DNA from 4 places in the Bradyrhizobium sp. LTSPM299 genome. Region 2 is predicted to be linked to each of the others. Evidence: predicted binding sites of a transcription regulator. Region 2 holds the regulator's gene; each other region holds the start of a gene.
What was found. Region 2 encodes LexA, which represses DNA repair genes until DNA is damaged. Its sites were predicted from a motif close to TGTTCNNNNTGTGTTCNG; they were not measured.
Positions count from the first base shown of each region.

Region 1: a site for LexA is predicted at 1,905-1,922, ahead of UP10_RS30030 (DNA recombination protein RmuC). Genes of this name have one in related genera too.
Region 3: a site for LexA is predicted at 1,866-1,883, ahead of recA (recombinase RecA). Genes of this name have one in related genera too.
Region 4: a site for LexA is predicted at 1,849-1,866, ahead of radA (DNA repair protein RadA). Genes of this name have one in related genera too.

Region 1 is NZ_JYMU01000058.1:203,450-207,134, forward strand. Features, by position in the region: gene truA (tRNA pseudouridine(38-40) synthase TruA) at 1-193, opposite strand, end outside; gene fmt (methionyl-tRNA formyltransferase) at 193-1,128, opposite strand; gene def (peptide deformylase) at 1,256-1,783, opposite strand; gene UP10_RS30030 (DNA recombination protein RmuC) at 1,954-3,162, shown strand; gene UP10_RS30035 (GIY-YIG nuclease family protein) at 3,241-3,546, shown strand; gene UP10_RS30040 (AmpG family muropeptide MFS transporter) at 3,626-3,685, shown strand, end outside.
Region 2 is NZ_JYMU01000031.1:62,780-66,464, reverse strand. Features, by position in the region: gene UP10_RS17825 (molybdopterin molybdotransferase MoeA) at 1-1,032, shown strand, start outside; gene lexA (transcriptional repressor LexA) at 1,251-1,955, shown strand; gene UP10_RS17815 (hypothetical protein) at 2,119-2,547, shown strand; gene UP10_RS17810 (hypothetical protein) at 2,696-2,914, shown strand; gene UP10_RS44350 (hypothetical protein) at 3,092-3,292, shown strand; gene UP10_RS42105 (hypothetical protein) at 3,325-3,685, opposite strand, start outside.
Region 3 is NZ_JYMU01000006.1:586,881-590,565, forward strand. Features, by position in the region: gene UP10_RS03950 (hypothetical protein) at 1-561, opposite strand, end outside; gene recA (recombinase RecA) at 679-1,770, opposite strand; gene UP10_RS43935 (hypothetical protein) at 2,017-2,208, shown strand; gene UP10_RS03960 (P63C domain-containing protein) at 2,238-3,278, opposite strand; tRNA gene UP10_RS43940 (tRNA-Val) at 3,440-3,547, shown strand.
Region 4 is NZ_JYMU01000027.1:120,180-123,864, forward strand. Features, by position in the region: gene UP10_RS16795 (DUF5107 domain-containing protein) at 1-1,138, opposite strand, end outside; gene UP10_RS16800 (hypothetical protein) at 1,131-1,727, shown strand; gene radA (DNA repair protein RadA) at 1,884-3,368, shown strand; gene UP10_RS16810 (CvpA family protein) at 3,558-3,685, shown strand, end outside.

The sequences.
Region 1 (3,685 bases), on a different contig from region 2:
CGCAATGCGCGACCTGGCCGCGCGCGTGCACGCCGGCATCGGTGCGGCCGGCGCCGTGGACGCGCACGTCCTCGCCGCAGATCGCCTTGACCGCCTTCTCCATCGCGCCCTGCACGGTCGGCGCGGTGTCCTGGATCTGCCAGCCGGAGAACGGCGTGCCGTCATATTCGATGATGAGCTTGTAGCGAGGCATCAGGCGAGCCGCGCCGGCGGCTTCAACGCCGTGCCGCGCAGGAAGTCTGATGCCTTCATCCGCGCCTTGCCTTCCCGCTGCAGTTCGAGCAGGCGGATCGCGCCGTCGCCGCAGGCGATCGCAAGATCGTCGTCGAGCACGTCGCCGGGCGCACCCGAGCCTTTGGTCAATTCGCAGCGCAGAATTTTCAGACGCACCGGCCCGCCGTCATCCGCCAATTCGCACCACGCACCGGGAAACGGCGACAGCCCATGAATATGCCGCAGCACCGCGTGTGCCGGCTTGCTCCAGTCGATCCGCGCCTCGGCCTTGTCGATCTTGGCGGCGTAGGTGACCCCGTCCTCGCTCTGCTTGGTGAGCTGCAATCGCCCGCGCTCCAGCGCGCCCATGGCGCGGACCATCAAATCCGCGCCGAGCGGCGCTAGCGCGTCGTGGAGATCTGACGCCGTAATGCTGTCCGATATCGCCAGCCGCTCGGCCATCGCGACGTCGCCGGTGTCGAGGCCGACATCCATCTTCATCACCATCACGCCACTCTCGGCGTCGCCCGCCATGATGGCGCGGTTGATCGGCGCGGCGCCGCGCCAGCGCGGCAGCAGCGAGGCGTGCAGGTTGAAGCAGCCGAGCTTGGGCGTATCGAGGATGGACTGCGGCAGGATCATGCCATAGGCGACGACGACCGCCGCATCCGCATCGTGGGCGCGAAACTCCTCCAGCGCTTCCGGCGTCCTCAGCGTCTTTGGCGTCAACACGGGAATGCCGAGCGGCCGCGCTTCCTGCTCGACCGGCGTGGGCTGCAATTGCAGGCCGCGGCGGCCGCCCGGCTTCGGCGTCCGGGTGTAGACGGCCGCGACCTCATGGCCGTGCGCCACGAGCTCCAGCAGCGTGGGCACCGCGAAATCGGGCGTGCCCATGAAGATCAGGCGGAGAGGCATGAGGCTTACTCGGCAGAAAGAAGAGTTTCCGTCATGCCCGGGCTTGACCCGGGCATCCACGTTCTTCGACAGCGAAGCAAGACGTGGATGGCCGGGTCAAGCCCGGCCATGACGGCGGAGCGTGCGGCTAGTCCGACGCGCGCTTGGCGGCCTTTGCAAACTTCTTCAGCACGCGGTCGCGCTTCAGCTTCGACAGATAGTCCACGAACAGCACGCCGTTGAGGTGGTCGATCTCGTGCTGGACGCAGGTGGCGAACAGGCCCTCCGCATCCTCCTCGTGCAGCTTGCCGTCGAGATCGAGGTAGCGCACGCGTACCCGCGCCGGCCGCTCGACCTCCTCGTAATATTCGGGGATCGACAGGCAGCCCTCTTCGTAGACGGAGAGGTCTTCCGAATGCGCGATGATCTCGGGATTGATGAAGACGCGCGGCTGCGGCGTCGTTTCGCCGCTCTCGTCGCGCTTGGCGAGGTCCATGGTGATCAGGCGCAGCGGCTGCGCGACCTGGATCGCCGCGAGCCCGATTCCGGGCGCGTCATACATGGTCTCGAACATGTCGTCGGCGAGCCTGCGGATCTCCGGCGTCACCGTCTCGACAGGTTTCGACACCAGCCGCAACTGCTTGTCCGGCAGGATGATGATTTCTCTAAGTGCCATGCGCGCGATTTAAGCCGCTGATCTGCGAGGGTCAATCCGAACCAAGGCCGGTTAAGCCCGCCTTAACCACGTTTCTTCAGGACAAATTAGCCAGGAAAATAAAGGAAGCATTAACCATAAATGTTCCCTTTTCGTTCGGCGTCAGCTGCGAATCGGCTACAACGGCTGGCATGAATGAGATTCTTTTCATGATCGGCGAGCTGCCGGTCCGCGCTTCTGACGTGCTGGTCGCCTTTGGCGCGCTCGCACTGGTCCTGCTGCTGGTGATCGCCATCGTGATCGCGCGATCGAGCCGGCGCGGTGCGGAAATCGCTATCGCTCAGACCATCCGCGCCGACGAGCTGGAGGAGCGGCTCGCCGACGTGCTGCGCGCCCAGACCGAGGCGTCCGGCCGGGCCGATGCGATTGCGCAGTCGCTGGCCGGCCGCCAGGCCGAGATGGCGCGCGCCGTCAACGAGCGGCTGGATTCGGTCACCCACCGGGTCGGCCAGTCGATGGAAAATTCGACGCGCAATACGATGGATTCCTTGCGGGTGCTGCACGAGCGGCTCGGCATCATCGATCATGCCCACAAGAACCTCAGCGAGCTCACCACCCAGGTGACGACCCTGCGTGACGTGCTCGCCAACAAGCAGTCGCGCGGCGCGTTCGGCCAGGCGCGGATGGAGGCGATCGTCCAGGACGGTATGCCGAAGGGCTCCTACGAGTTCCAGCACACCCTCACCACGGGCAAGCGGCCGGACTGCGTGGTGTTCCTGCCCGATCAGCGGCCGCTCTGCATCGACGCGAAATTTCCGCTGGAGGCAATGACCGCGCTGCATGATGCGCGCAGTGACGAGGAACGGAAGTTCGCCAGCCAGCGGCTGCGCAGTGACGTGCTGAAGCATGTCAGCGACATCGCGGAGAAATATCTCATCCCCGGCGAGACCCAGGACACCGCACTGATGTTCGTGCCGTCGGAATCGGTCTACGCCGAAATCCATGATGGCTTCGACGACGTGGTCCAGAAGGCCTATCGCGCCCGCGTCGTGCTGGTGTCGCCGTCACTGTTGATGCTCGCGATCCAGGTGATGCAGCAGATCCTGAAGGACGCCCGCATCCGCGACGCCGCCGACCAGATCCGCAACGAGGTGATGCATCTGGGCGACGATCTCAGCCGCCTGCGCGAGCGCGTGCTCAAGCTGCAGAATCATTTCGGCCAGGTCAACGAGGACGTCAGGCAGATCCTGATCTCCGCCGACAAGATCGAAAAGCGCGCCGGCCGCATCGAGGAGCTCGACTTCAGCAAGTCCGAGGCACCCGTCGAAGTCCCCCGCTTCGTCAAGAGCGCGGCGCCAGAGCTGTTTCCTGCCCCGCGCAAGCTGCAGGCGGGGGAGTAGTGTCCGACGCTGCTTTCACCACACAAATGGCGTCATCGCCCGGCTTGACCGGGCGACCCAGTATCCCAGAGGCGGCAATTGGGAGCACGCAGCTACTACGTTTACATCCTCGCCAGCCACATCGGCGGCACGCTCTACATCGGTGTGACCAATGACCTCATCAGGCGGGTTGGAGAGCACAAGCTGAAGCTCGTCGGCGGCTTCACCAAGCAATACGACGTGAACCGGCTGGTGTACTTCGAGATATTCGAGGATATCGAACAGGCGATTCGTCGCGAGAAGCGGCTGAAGAAATGGCCTCGCGCGTGGAAGATTTCCCTTATCGAGAAAGACAATCCGGGCTGGATTGATCTTTATCCGGAGATTGCTGCGGGAGGCGGGTAGGCCTCTGGAATACTGGGTCGCCCGGACAAGCCGGGCGATGACACCTTCTTTTTGGCTCGAATCTGCTACCAACTGCTTCATGACCGCTCCTGAAGCGACCGAAACTCCACTGCAAAAGCCCGCCCCCCCCTCCTGGCGC
Region 2 (3,685 bases):
GCCGATGCGGCCAACCTGTCGGCCCGGCTCAAGGTGATCGGCGAGGTCGCGGCCGGCCGGCCGTTCGCGCGGACGGTCGGCGCCGGCGAAGCGGTGCGGATTTTTACCGGCGGCGTGATCCCCGACGGCGCCGACGCGATCATCATCCAGGAAGACACCCGCACCGACGGCGACCACATCACCATCACCGAGGCGGCCGCCAAAGGACGACATATCCGCGCGGCCGGCGTGGATTTCCACGAGGGCGATGTGCTGCTGGCAGGCGGCAGTCTGCTGGCCGACCGCGCGCTGTCGCTTGCGGCTGCGATGAACTATCCGGAGCTGCCGGTGTGCCGCCGTCCGAAGGTGGCGGTGCTGGCGACCGGCGATGAACTCGTAATGCCCGGCTCCCGCCCCGGCCCCGGCCAGATCGTCTATTCCAACGGCTATGCGCTGCGGGCGCTGGCCCGCGCCGAGGGTGCCGAGACCGTCGATCTCGGAATCGCGGCCGACACTGTGGCGTCGACGACCGCGGGGATCCGCCGCGCGCGTGACGTCGGGGCCGACATCCTGATCACCACCGGCGGCGCCTCGGTCGGCGACCACGACCTGGTCAAGCAGTCGCTGGAGGCCGAGGGCGTCAATATGGCGTTCTGGCGGATCGCGATGCGGCCGGGCAAACCGATGATGCACGGGCGTCTCGGGGGAATGCGGGTGATCGGCCTGCCCGGCAATCCAGTGTCGTCCTATGTGTGCGCCTTCCTGTTTCTGGTGCCGCTGATTCGCAGCCTGTGCGGCCGCAAGACGGTTCATCATGTCCGCGAGCGCGCCCTGCTCGGCCGCGATCTCGCCGCCAACGACCAGCGCGAGGATTATCTGCGCGCGCGGCTCGAGCAGCGCGACAACGGCACGCTGATCGCAACGCCGGTCACGCAGCAGGACAGTTCGCTGTTGGGAAATCTCGCTGCGGCACGGGCACTTCTGATCCGCCCGCCGTTCGCGCCGGCCGCCGCCAAGGGCGCGGCGTGCGAGATCCTGACCATGCCGGAGTGAGGCCTTCGCGGTAGCCGCGCATCGGGAGTGCCAGTTACGTTCACCTGAAATTAAGTGGTTGCGGAACACATATCGAACATATAGTGTCCGTTCATGATTTGTTTCGAGTACTGGTGTCACCAAATGGGAGTCCGTCTCGGAGTTTCGCGCTCCCGAGGTCCGGCTTTCTTCTGAAGTCTCGGAATCGAACGACGCTACCAACCGGGGGAATGCTCGAGATGCTCACGCGCAAACAGTACGAACTTCTGCGTTTCATCAACGAACGTCTGAAAGAGGCCGGCGTGCCGCCCTCCTTCGACGAGATGAAGGACGCGCTCGACCTGCGCTCGAAATCCGGTATCCACCGCCTCATCACGGCCCTGGAAGAGCGCGGCTTCATCCGCCGCCTGCCCAACCGCGCCCGCGCGATCGAGGTGATCAAGCTTCCCGAGCTCTCCGGCGGCGGCGGCAATGGCCGGCGTGGCTTCACGCCAAGCGTCATCGAGGGCACGCTCGGCAAACGCTCGACCGCGCCGATGACGGCCGAGGAGGACGGCAACCGCCCGGTCGCAGTCCCCGTGATGGGCCGGATCGCGGCCGGTACCCCGATCGAGGCGCTGCAGACCCGCAGCCACACCATCAGCGTCCCGCCCGACATGCTCGGCTCCGGGGAGCACTACGCGCTGGAAGTGCGCGGCGACTCGATGGTCGAAGCCGGCATTCTCGACGGCGACATGGCGTTGATCCAGCGCAACGACACCGCCAACACCGGCGATATCGTGGTGGCGCTGATCGACGAAGAGGAAGCCACCCTGAAGCGCTTCCGCCGCCGCGGCGCCTCGATCGCGCTCGAGCCGGCCAACACCGCCTATGAAGTGCGCATCCTGCCGCCGAACCGGGTGCGGATCCAGGGCAAGCTGATCGGGCTCTATCGCAAGTACTGAGGCAGCAAACGCGCTGTAGCGCGTTTGTGATCGGAGTGCTCCACGGTCAGTCGTACAATCGCCCAGAAACGGGAAGAAGATCGTACGCTATCGTCCACTCTGGTAGAGGCCCTATGCCTCAAGGAGAGGCACGGGTCGCTACCTCGAAATGAGGAGCCATCCGATGTGTGACTATAGTCTGCACGCCGTGGCATCGCGCCCCGCCGTCGTCGGAGAGACGCTGATCACCACGACCTTCCGCGGCACGTCGACCCGCGGCTTTGCTTCGGAGCATGATCCCGCCGTTGCGGTGTGCATGCGTCCGGGCACCGAGCTCGCCTTCGCCGAGAACGTCCGCTACGACGGCCGCTGGCTCTGGACCCGGACGATCGGCTACCGCGTCGGCGTGTTCAACGAGGTCGAGCCCGACGTTCCCGATCGCCATCATGATGCGGTCGAATTCCCCGACGGCAACCGCTTGCTGGTGACCCAGCTCTGCGAAGGCCAGCGCGTCACCGTGCTGCAGCTGCCGGCGGTCGCGTCGACCGTCGAGCGCGAGCCCAAGGTCGTGGAGCGGCGGCCCTCCGTATTCGCGTCGCTGTTTTTGGGTTGAGACCATCATCGCCGCGGGATGAGCCTCCGCGCGGCGGGTGACCAAAGTCATTTCCAGCGACCCCGGACTTAGCGTTCCGGGGCGCATTTGTGGATTTGCGTCCAATGGCGCCTTGGCGCATCATCACGGTCCGACAAGGACACGCGCGGTGGTCGACAAGGTCACTTGGCAAAAGGCTGGACGCGTCACGGAGCCGGGCCGCTACATGTTCCGGTTCGGCTGGCTGACGGTGACGGCCGCCGACCTGAAGGTCTGGGAGCAGTTTCCCCAGGCCGCCTTCACCCTCGTCAAGATACCCGACGCTGATCCCGACGCGGCCGAGTACCACCTCGGTTTGTTCGAGCTGCCGACCGGGCCTTCGTCCTAACCCGACTAATCGTATGGGCAGCAGCCCAACTCGAGCAGCTAATCCTGCAAGGCATGTCGCGCGCCTGATAGGCGCGCCAATCCACCATCCAACTTCGAATCCCGGCTCGCTCCGCGAGATCGGCGACCTGTGCCCGTGCTCGGGCTTCCAACCATCTCAAAAACGAAAGGAGCTGCCATGAGCAGTCGTTTCACGAGTGCCAACAATCCTGGCCTCCGCGGGCAGGAACGCATGAAAGAACTCGCCGCCGAGGCGAGAGTATCGCCCATCCCGGTAAAAACGGATTTAGTCGTGCGCGAAAACAGAGCGGAAACACCGCGAAATTTCGCAGATGTGATCATTCGATCGCACCGAAGGAAGCTTGCGGCGCCTCAGTGAGGCACCGAAAATGCCGAAGCCGCTTGCTCCGCCTAATGCTTAGGTTTCTTTGGCTGTTGCGGCCGCTGCTGACGAGCCTTTTTGGCTTCTTGGCGTTCTTGGTGGCGCCGTTGCTGTCTGGTCTGCTTTGGTCGTGCTTCTGGTTCTTCCGCGGGCGCGGCTAAGGGTGTTAGTCTTGGGTATGGCTCCTGGCCTGTTGCGTAGACATGCACCTGATCGACCAGCTGGTTCCAGTTCAGTGTTGTGCTATTCGAGCAGCTTGCGAGAAGGGTAAGCAGCAAGGCGGTAAGCGCCCCGCCAGCCGACATCTTTTTCTTGATTGCGACGGCGAGCTCTGGCGAGGAAGCTTCGATCGTACTGACAACCTCGGCCTCTGGCTTCCCCTGCCGAGCT
Region 3 (3,685 bases), on a different contig from region 2:
CCGCAAAAGCGGAAACGCGCTCAAATCCCGGTGCAGCAGGTCGAAGCAGGCTTCGGGCGTTGTCGACCGATAGGCCTGCCAACACAGACTCGCGATCTGAAGCTCCGCCGCGGTGACGTCAACAATCGGTACGTCCTCCGGCTCCTCAGGCCCGTTGAGATGCATAGTGATCAGATTGAAATCAACAAGGCGCAGTTCGAGCCTCGCGGCGATCTCGGGACATGATCGAAAACAATCGAGCACCCACATCAGGCGCAACTGGTCATTCGGCTCCCGCTCGAACCAAAGCTCGATAACGCCGTACGGCTCACAGAACTCAACCAGTCCAAGATTCCTGCGAGCTTTGTTGCGATGAGACCTCCTGTCAACATAGTCCGACCAGTGTTCACCCGATCCGTGCCTCTCCGAGCGCGCGGCTAGATAGGTTGCGAGGTTATCTGGAGAAGGAAGCGGTCCCCAAACGAACCGAAAAAGGATAATGGGCAATGAGATCAAGTCATCGCTGATGCCCGAACGCTTGAGACTCATACCATTCGAATTGGTCAAGATCAGACGCTTCATTGGCCTGACTCAAGCAATGGAACACCGAGACATACAAAAACGAAACGGGCGCCGACGACGTCGGCAACTCAACGTCCTCAGCGCCCGCTTCCAGCGAAATCACGCAAGCCTTGAGGCTTACTCCTCCGCGACCGGCTCTTCACCGTCGGCGTCGCGCTCGGGCGTGCCGGCGAGGATCTGCTCGGCGATCAGTCCGGAGTTCTGGCGGATCGCAACTTCGATCTTGGCGGTCATGTCGGGGTTGGCCTTCAGGAAGGCTTTCGAATTCTCGCGTCCCTGGCCGAGCCGCTGGCTGTCATAGGAGAACCATGCGCCGGACTTCTCGACGATGCCGGCCTTGACGCCGAGGTCGAGGATTTCGCCCATCTTGGAGACGCCCTCGCCATACATGATGTCGAACTCGACCTGCTTGAAGGGCGGCGCCAGCTTGTTCTTCACGACCTTGACGCGGGTGGTGTTGCCGACGACTTCGTCGCGCTCCTTGATCGCGCCGATGCGGCGGATGTCGAGACGAACGGAGGCATAAAACTTCAGCGCGTTGCCGCCAGTGGTGGTCTCCGGCGAGCCGTACATCACACCGATCTTCATGCGGATCTGGTTGATGAAGATTACCATGGTATTGGACTTGTTGATCGAGGCGGTGAGCTTGCGCAGCGCCTGGCTCATCAACCGCGCCTGCAGACCCGGCAGCGCATCGCCCATCTCGCCCTCGAGCTCGGCCTTCGGCACCAGCGCCGCAACCGAGTCGATCACCAGCACGTCGACCGCGCCGGAGCGCACCAGCGTGTCGCAGATTTCCAGCGCCTGCTCACCGGTGTCGGGCTGCGAGATCAGGAGTTCGTCGATATTGACGCCGAGCTTACGCGCATAGACCGGGTCGAGCGCGTGTTCGGCGTCGATGAAGGCGCAGATGCCGCCCTTCTTCTGGCCTTCGGCTACCGTGTGCAGCGCCAGCGTGGTCTTGCCCGACGATTCCGGTCCGTAAATCTCGACGACGCGGCCCCTCGGCAGGCCGCCGACGCCGAGCGCGATATCGAGCCCGAGCGATCCCGACGATATCGTCTCGATATCCATCGAGCGGTCGTTCTTGCCGAGCTTCATCACCGAGCCCTTGCCGAACTGGCGCTCGATCTGGGAGAGCGCGGCTGAGAGCGCCTTGGACTTGTCCATAGAGGATCCTTCGACGATACGCAGGGCAGAGGCGGACATGGGATGTGCTCCTTATGGCGGGGATTCGCTAGCGGGACAAACGGATCAGGCGGGACGCGTTGTTGACCGGGAACCGATGTACCACGTTTGTTCTGTGTTCGCAATATGTTCTTTCCGGCCGGCGGGTGCTGTCCGTATTTAACCCCAAGTGTCCTAAGTTGATTTTGGGAGTGTCCTAAATCCCGTTAACCAGTTGGCCAGGAACCAATCTGCTGGGATACGCATGACTCGGTACAGGTGGCCCTATTGGCTGCTGCCTGCAACGAAGCAGGGCATGTCATGTGCGAGAAGTGCGACGATATTGACGCGAAGATTATCCGCTATAAGCGGGTAGCGTCCCAAATCAACGACAAGATGCTTCAAGACGGGCTTGCCGACCTAATAGAGAAAATGATGGCTGAGAAAGCCTCGTTTCATCCGGAGCGGGAGAAGGAGTAAGGCCGCCTCAGTTGGCGGCCTTTTTCATTTTATACTGGGTCCCCATCTTTATCGAACAATGGCAGCGCGAGGGTCTCATCAAATCGGGGATGCACGCGATCAAGCTTCACTTCAAAATCATCGTACTCATCACTCAGCTTCATAATTGTTGTAACTGATGCCAGATGCTCTCGCATCTTTGGGTGCCCAGTATCTTCCGTTAATCGCCGCGTGAAAGGGTACTTTCGTCCTTTCCCGCTTTCTCTCTTCGGAACAATTGTTCGCATTTCCTCCAACACGCCGGGGGCGAGCCTTGCCCAAACAATGTCATTGGTCAGATGGCCGAAGTATTGTGGTTTTTTGCCACTATCTCTCGGAAATTCTAGCCCGCGCAGGCGAAACAAGTTCTCATAAAACTCACTCGGAAACATCCGAATATAAGGCCTCAATTCTTTAGCGATGAACTGCTCAAGAATTTCCGCCAGCGCATCGCGAGCGCGATCTTTCTGATATCCGGTCGCCTCATCAACTAGAGCAATGATGCCGACTCGCATCAAGCCGCGAGCAATCAACTCACATGCCGCAGCAATGTGAAGCTGTCTTGGATGCAGCACGCCATCCGCGCGAGCTTGAAGGACGGCCTCACAAATTCCTGGAAGGGCCTCGGCGTCATAGCCGAGCGCGCGCCGCATACCGGCACCGTGCACCTTCACCCTAAAGGGAATTGGATTTCTTATCGCATTGAGCAAGTCATTGGAAATGTAGGGACTTAAGGCGTTTCCAGTCACAAAACGCTGAAGTCTATCGCCCTGACCAGAGGAGAAGGAACCGGCCCCGCCTCTAGCCATTCCAAGCGCGGCGATGATGCCGCGATCTGTCAGAACACGTTGCTCATTGCTCAAAACGTAGCAAGGCACCTCAAGCTTACCAATCCGCAAGGGTCGGTCGGATGAGCCATAAATGGCATAAGGCAAATCCCCGGCCCATCGCGCTTTGGCTGCGGCCTGAGCAATCTCTTTGCGCTGATCTCCAGATAGCGAATTGGCCCTAGCTAGCCCACCCTTGGATTTTCCGGTCGGCTCATTATCCATATTTGTTTCCTCCAATGCTTGCATAATAGGAGGATTACAGGTATTTGCAAGTACATGCTTGCAAGTTCCGGGTCCATATGCTTTATGGTCTCCATGGTTGCTCAGACACACACAAGCAAACGCCCCTCCGGCCTTTCGGCTGGCGGGGCGTTTTTGTGTGCGGAAGCGTGGCAGAGTGGCCTATTGCAGCGAGCTTACCCCTCGCCGGACCTTTGGGCGTCCAAACCCCTCGCAGGGTCCCGTCAGTTCGAATCTGACCGCTTCCACCATCAAACTAGTGGGGCCGTCGCCGTTGGCGCGGAAACGACCCCCGATCACCACTCCGGGGATGAGCCCGAAGCGACAACCGTTCTGAGTAATATACGCCTTGGCGGGCGCATGTTCCAGAGTCGCCGGAAGCCCATCCC
Region 4 (3,685 bases), on a different contig from region 2:
CCGTAACCGACACTTCGCCGAGCGCGGCAAGGTGCGCGGGGTGGAAGAACTGGTCGGACACGCCGGCCCACAACTCGACGTAAGGCTGCGCTTCGGTCGGCGCCTTGCGGGCATCGGCTTCGTTGGTGAACGAGGGAAATCCCCACGTCCACATCTTCAATCCGCGAGTCACATGATTGTCGGCGACGCGGATGATGCCCTCTTCATTGTCGTGGTTGATCACGCCCCAGAAGTTTCCGCCCTGCATGTCGGGCACGGCATAGGCGATGCCCATCGTCGGCCAGTTTTTGAAGTCACGCAGCTTTTCGAAACGATGGGTGTCCGGACCCGTGCGGGCGTCGCCCTCGGCAATGTTCGCCGACCATACAGGCGTGGTGTAGGTCGTAACCGGCGCGATGATCTCGGCGGCGGCGGTGGTCCTCGGATGCTGCGGATCGGAGCCCGGCGCCAGCGTCGCGCAGGTCCAGTATTCGTAATCGATCGGCTTGGCCTGGGTATTTCTGAGCACCACGCGCGCATCGACCGCGGCGCGATCGGCTTTCAGCGTGACATAGGTGGTCGCCTCGATGCCGGTCTCGCCGGTGAAACGCTTCGGTGCCGCGGAATAGGCAAAGTCGTCCTTCAGCGACATCGCCACCGTCACCTCGGTTTCTGTCTGCTTCACCACCCGGAACTCCCACGGCTTCAGCCAGGTCCGGCCGTGCTCGGGATCCGGAAAGGTCGGAAAAATGCCGCCGTAGACCATCAGCCAGTCGTAATAGAAATTGCCGGCCTTCATCCCGTAGGGCACGCCCACCTCGGTGCGATAGAGCTGTTCGTGACCGGTCGGCTTGTACACGATCGACAGGATGCGCCCGCCGAATTCAGGCACCAGCGTCACCTTCAGATAGCGGTTCTCGAGCACCTGGGTGCGGAAGGTTCGGTCGACGATGACAGTCTTGTCGAGCGAGCCGTCGACGAATCCGTTGTCCGCCGTGGTTGCGTATTTGACGGTGCTCCAGCTGATCGTCGACTCCGTGAGCGACACGCTGTCGGGCCTAGGCGACGCCGCAAGTACGCTGGCGTGAGGCGCACAGACCGCCGAAACCAGGGCGACCGCGATGCAGATGCGGACAAGACGGGCAGCAAGAATGGCCATTGAAATTGCCTTCGAACGGGAGCGGCAATTCTACCCGATCGATGCGTCCGCGGACATCCATGCCGGGGCGCCAACCGTGTCATGCGGGGCGAGCCGTGGTATGCTCGTCTGGCACCGGCCGACAGGGCGCCCGATAATGACGTCATTCGAACTCTCGCTGTTTGCCGACTACTTCCAGTTCTACATTCAGGACGAACCTGCATCCGGCGACCTATCCGAGGCATGGACGGAGGAAGCGGTTGACCGGTTGCTCGCGATGGCACCAGGGATGGTCGGGATCGGCACCGTGCGCAACATGCATGTTCCGGTCTCGGTGACGATTCTCGACGGCGAGCCGGTCGACGATTTCGCTGAATGGGACCACGTCGTCGAAGCCTGCCTCGACATTACATCCGGGCGTATCGTGATCGCCCGTTGCACCGATTACTTCCCCGATGCGATGCGCATCGAGGTCTCGCCGGGCACCTACCGGGTGCGCGTCTCGTACGGCGCACTCGACAGGCTATCGGTGAATGGCCTGGAGGGCGACGATCACTACCGGCTGCAGCTTTGGCCCGCCCCGTCGATCGCAGTTCGCGTTTTGAAATAGCGCGTGGAATGACTCAAACCTTCCTCGCGTCGCCGAGAAATGTTCTGAGGGGCGAAACCTCGCGGCGTCGCTGGCGGACGGAATCGCAAAGTCATGATCCGACTGGACAGACCAGCACAAATGTTCTATATTTGTTCTTCATTGCATTGAGCAGTAATGGCCAAATCGACCCTCTCCTTTGTCTGCCAGAACTGCGGCGCGGCGTATAATCGCTGGCAGGGCAAGTGCGAGTCCTGCGGCGAGTGGAATACGCTGGCCGAGGAGGACACGACTGGCGCGACTTCGATGCCGGTCTCGATCCGCTCCAAGCGCAAGGGGCGGACATTCGCGCTCGAAAGCCTGACCGGCAAAAGCCAGGATGCCCCGCGCACCTCCTCCGGCATGGCCGAGCTCGATCGCGTCACCGGCGGCGGTTTTGTGCGCGGCTCGGTGCTCTTGGTCGGCGGCGATCCCGGCATCGGCAAATCGACGCTCTTGACCCAGGCGACCAGCATGATGGCGCGCGCCGGGCATCGCGCGGTCTACATCTCCGGCGAAGAGGCGGTGGCGCAGGTGCGGCTCCGCGCCGAGCGGCTCGGGCTGGCGGATGCGCCCGTCCAATTGGCGTCGGAGACCTCGGTCGAGGACATCATCTCGACGCTGTCGGAAGGCGCCGTGCCGCGCCTGATCGTGATCGATTCGATCCAGACGATGTGGACCGACACGGTGGAGTCAGCACCGGGCACGGTGACCCAGGTCCGCGCCGCGGCGCAGGCCCTCATTCGGTTTGCCAAGAAATCCGGCGCTACGATCATCCTGGTTGGCCATGTGACAAAAGACGGCCAGATCGCCGGCCCCCGCGTGGTCGAGCACATGGTCGATGCGGTGCTGTCGTTCGAGGGCGAAGGCTCGCAGCAATTCCGCATCCTGCGCGCGGCGAAGAACCGCTTTGGCGCCACCGATGAGATCGGCGTGTTCGAGATGACGGGGCTCGGCTTGCGCGAGGTCACCAACCCCTCCGAATTGTTCCTGTCCGAGCGCGATCTCGGCAGCCCCGGCACGGCGGTGTTTGCCGGCATCGAGGGCACCCGTCCCGTGCTGGTCGAATTGCAGGCCTTGGTGGCGCCGACCTCGCTCGGCACGCCCCGCCGCGCCGTGGTCGGTTGGGACCCGAGCCGGCTGTCGATGGTGCTGGCGGTGCTGGAGGCCCATTGCGGGGTCAAACTGTCCGGGCACGACGTCTACCTCAATGTCGCCGGCGGGCTGCGCATCCAGGAGCCCGCCGCCGACATGGCGGCGGCCGCGGCTCTGGTGTCGTCGCTGGTGAACGCGCCATTGCCGACCGATGCGGTCTATTTCGGCGAGATTTCGCTCTCAGGCGCGGTCCGCCCGGTGGCACAGACCTCGGCGCGGCTGAAGGAGGCCGCCAAGCTCGGCTTCGGCCGCGCCATCCTGCCCGAATCGGCCCGTGGCGACGTCGGCGGCGACGCCGGGCTGACCCTCAACAGCGTCGGCAATCTGACCACTCTGGTCGCCGAAATCGCCGCGCTCGGGACGCCACGGGGCCGAGGTACGCCAAGAGGCGACCCGGGCGCCCAGCGGGACCCTGAAGCGGTTGAGAAAAATGCCACACCGGCCCGATTCCGTCGCGAGACCAGCTAAAGCGGCGTGACGTATCAGCCCTCCGCCGCTATACATCCGGCGCGCGGGAAAGGTTGCCTACCGGCCTTGCCGGATGGGCCCGATCCCCCTCAGTTAGGACGGCACCGAGTTTGCCGATTCGCGAGTGCTTTTAGACAGCGTGCTCAGAAAACAGCGTACCCAGAACGTACCAGCGGACCTGACCAGCCGATGCCGATAACGATACTTGATCTCGTCCTGCTCGGGGTGATGCTGATCTCGGGCCTGCTTGCCATGGTGCGCGGCTTCATGCGCGAGATCCTGTCGATCGCGGCTTGGGGCGCCGCGGCGCTGGTCAC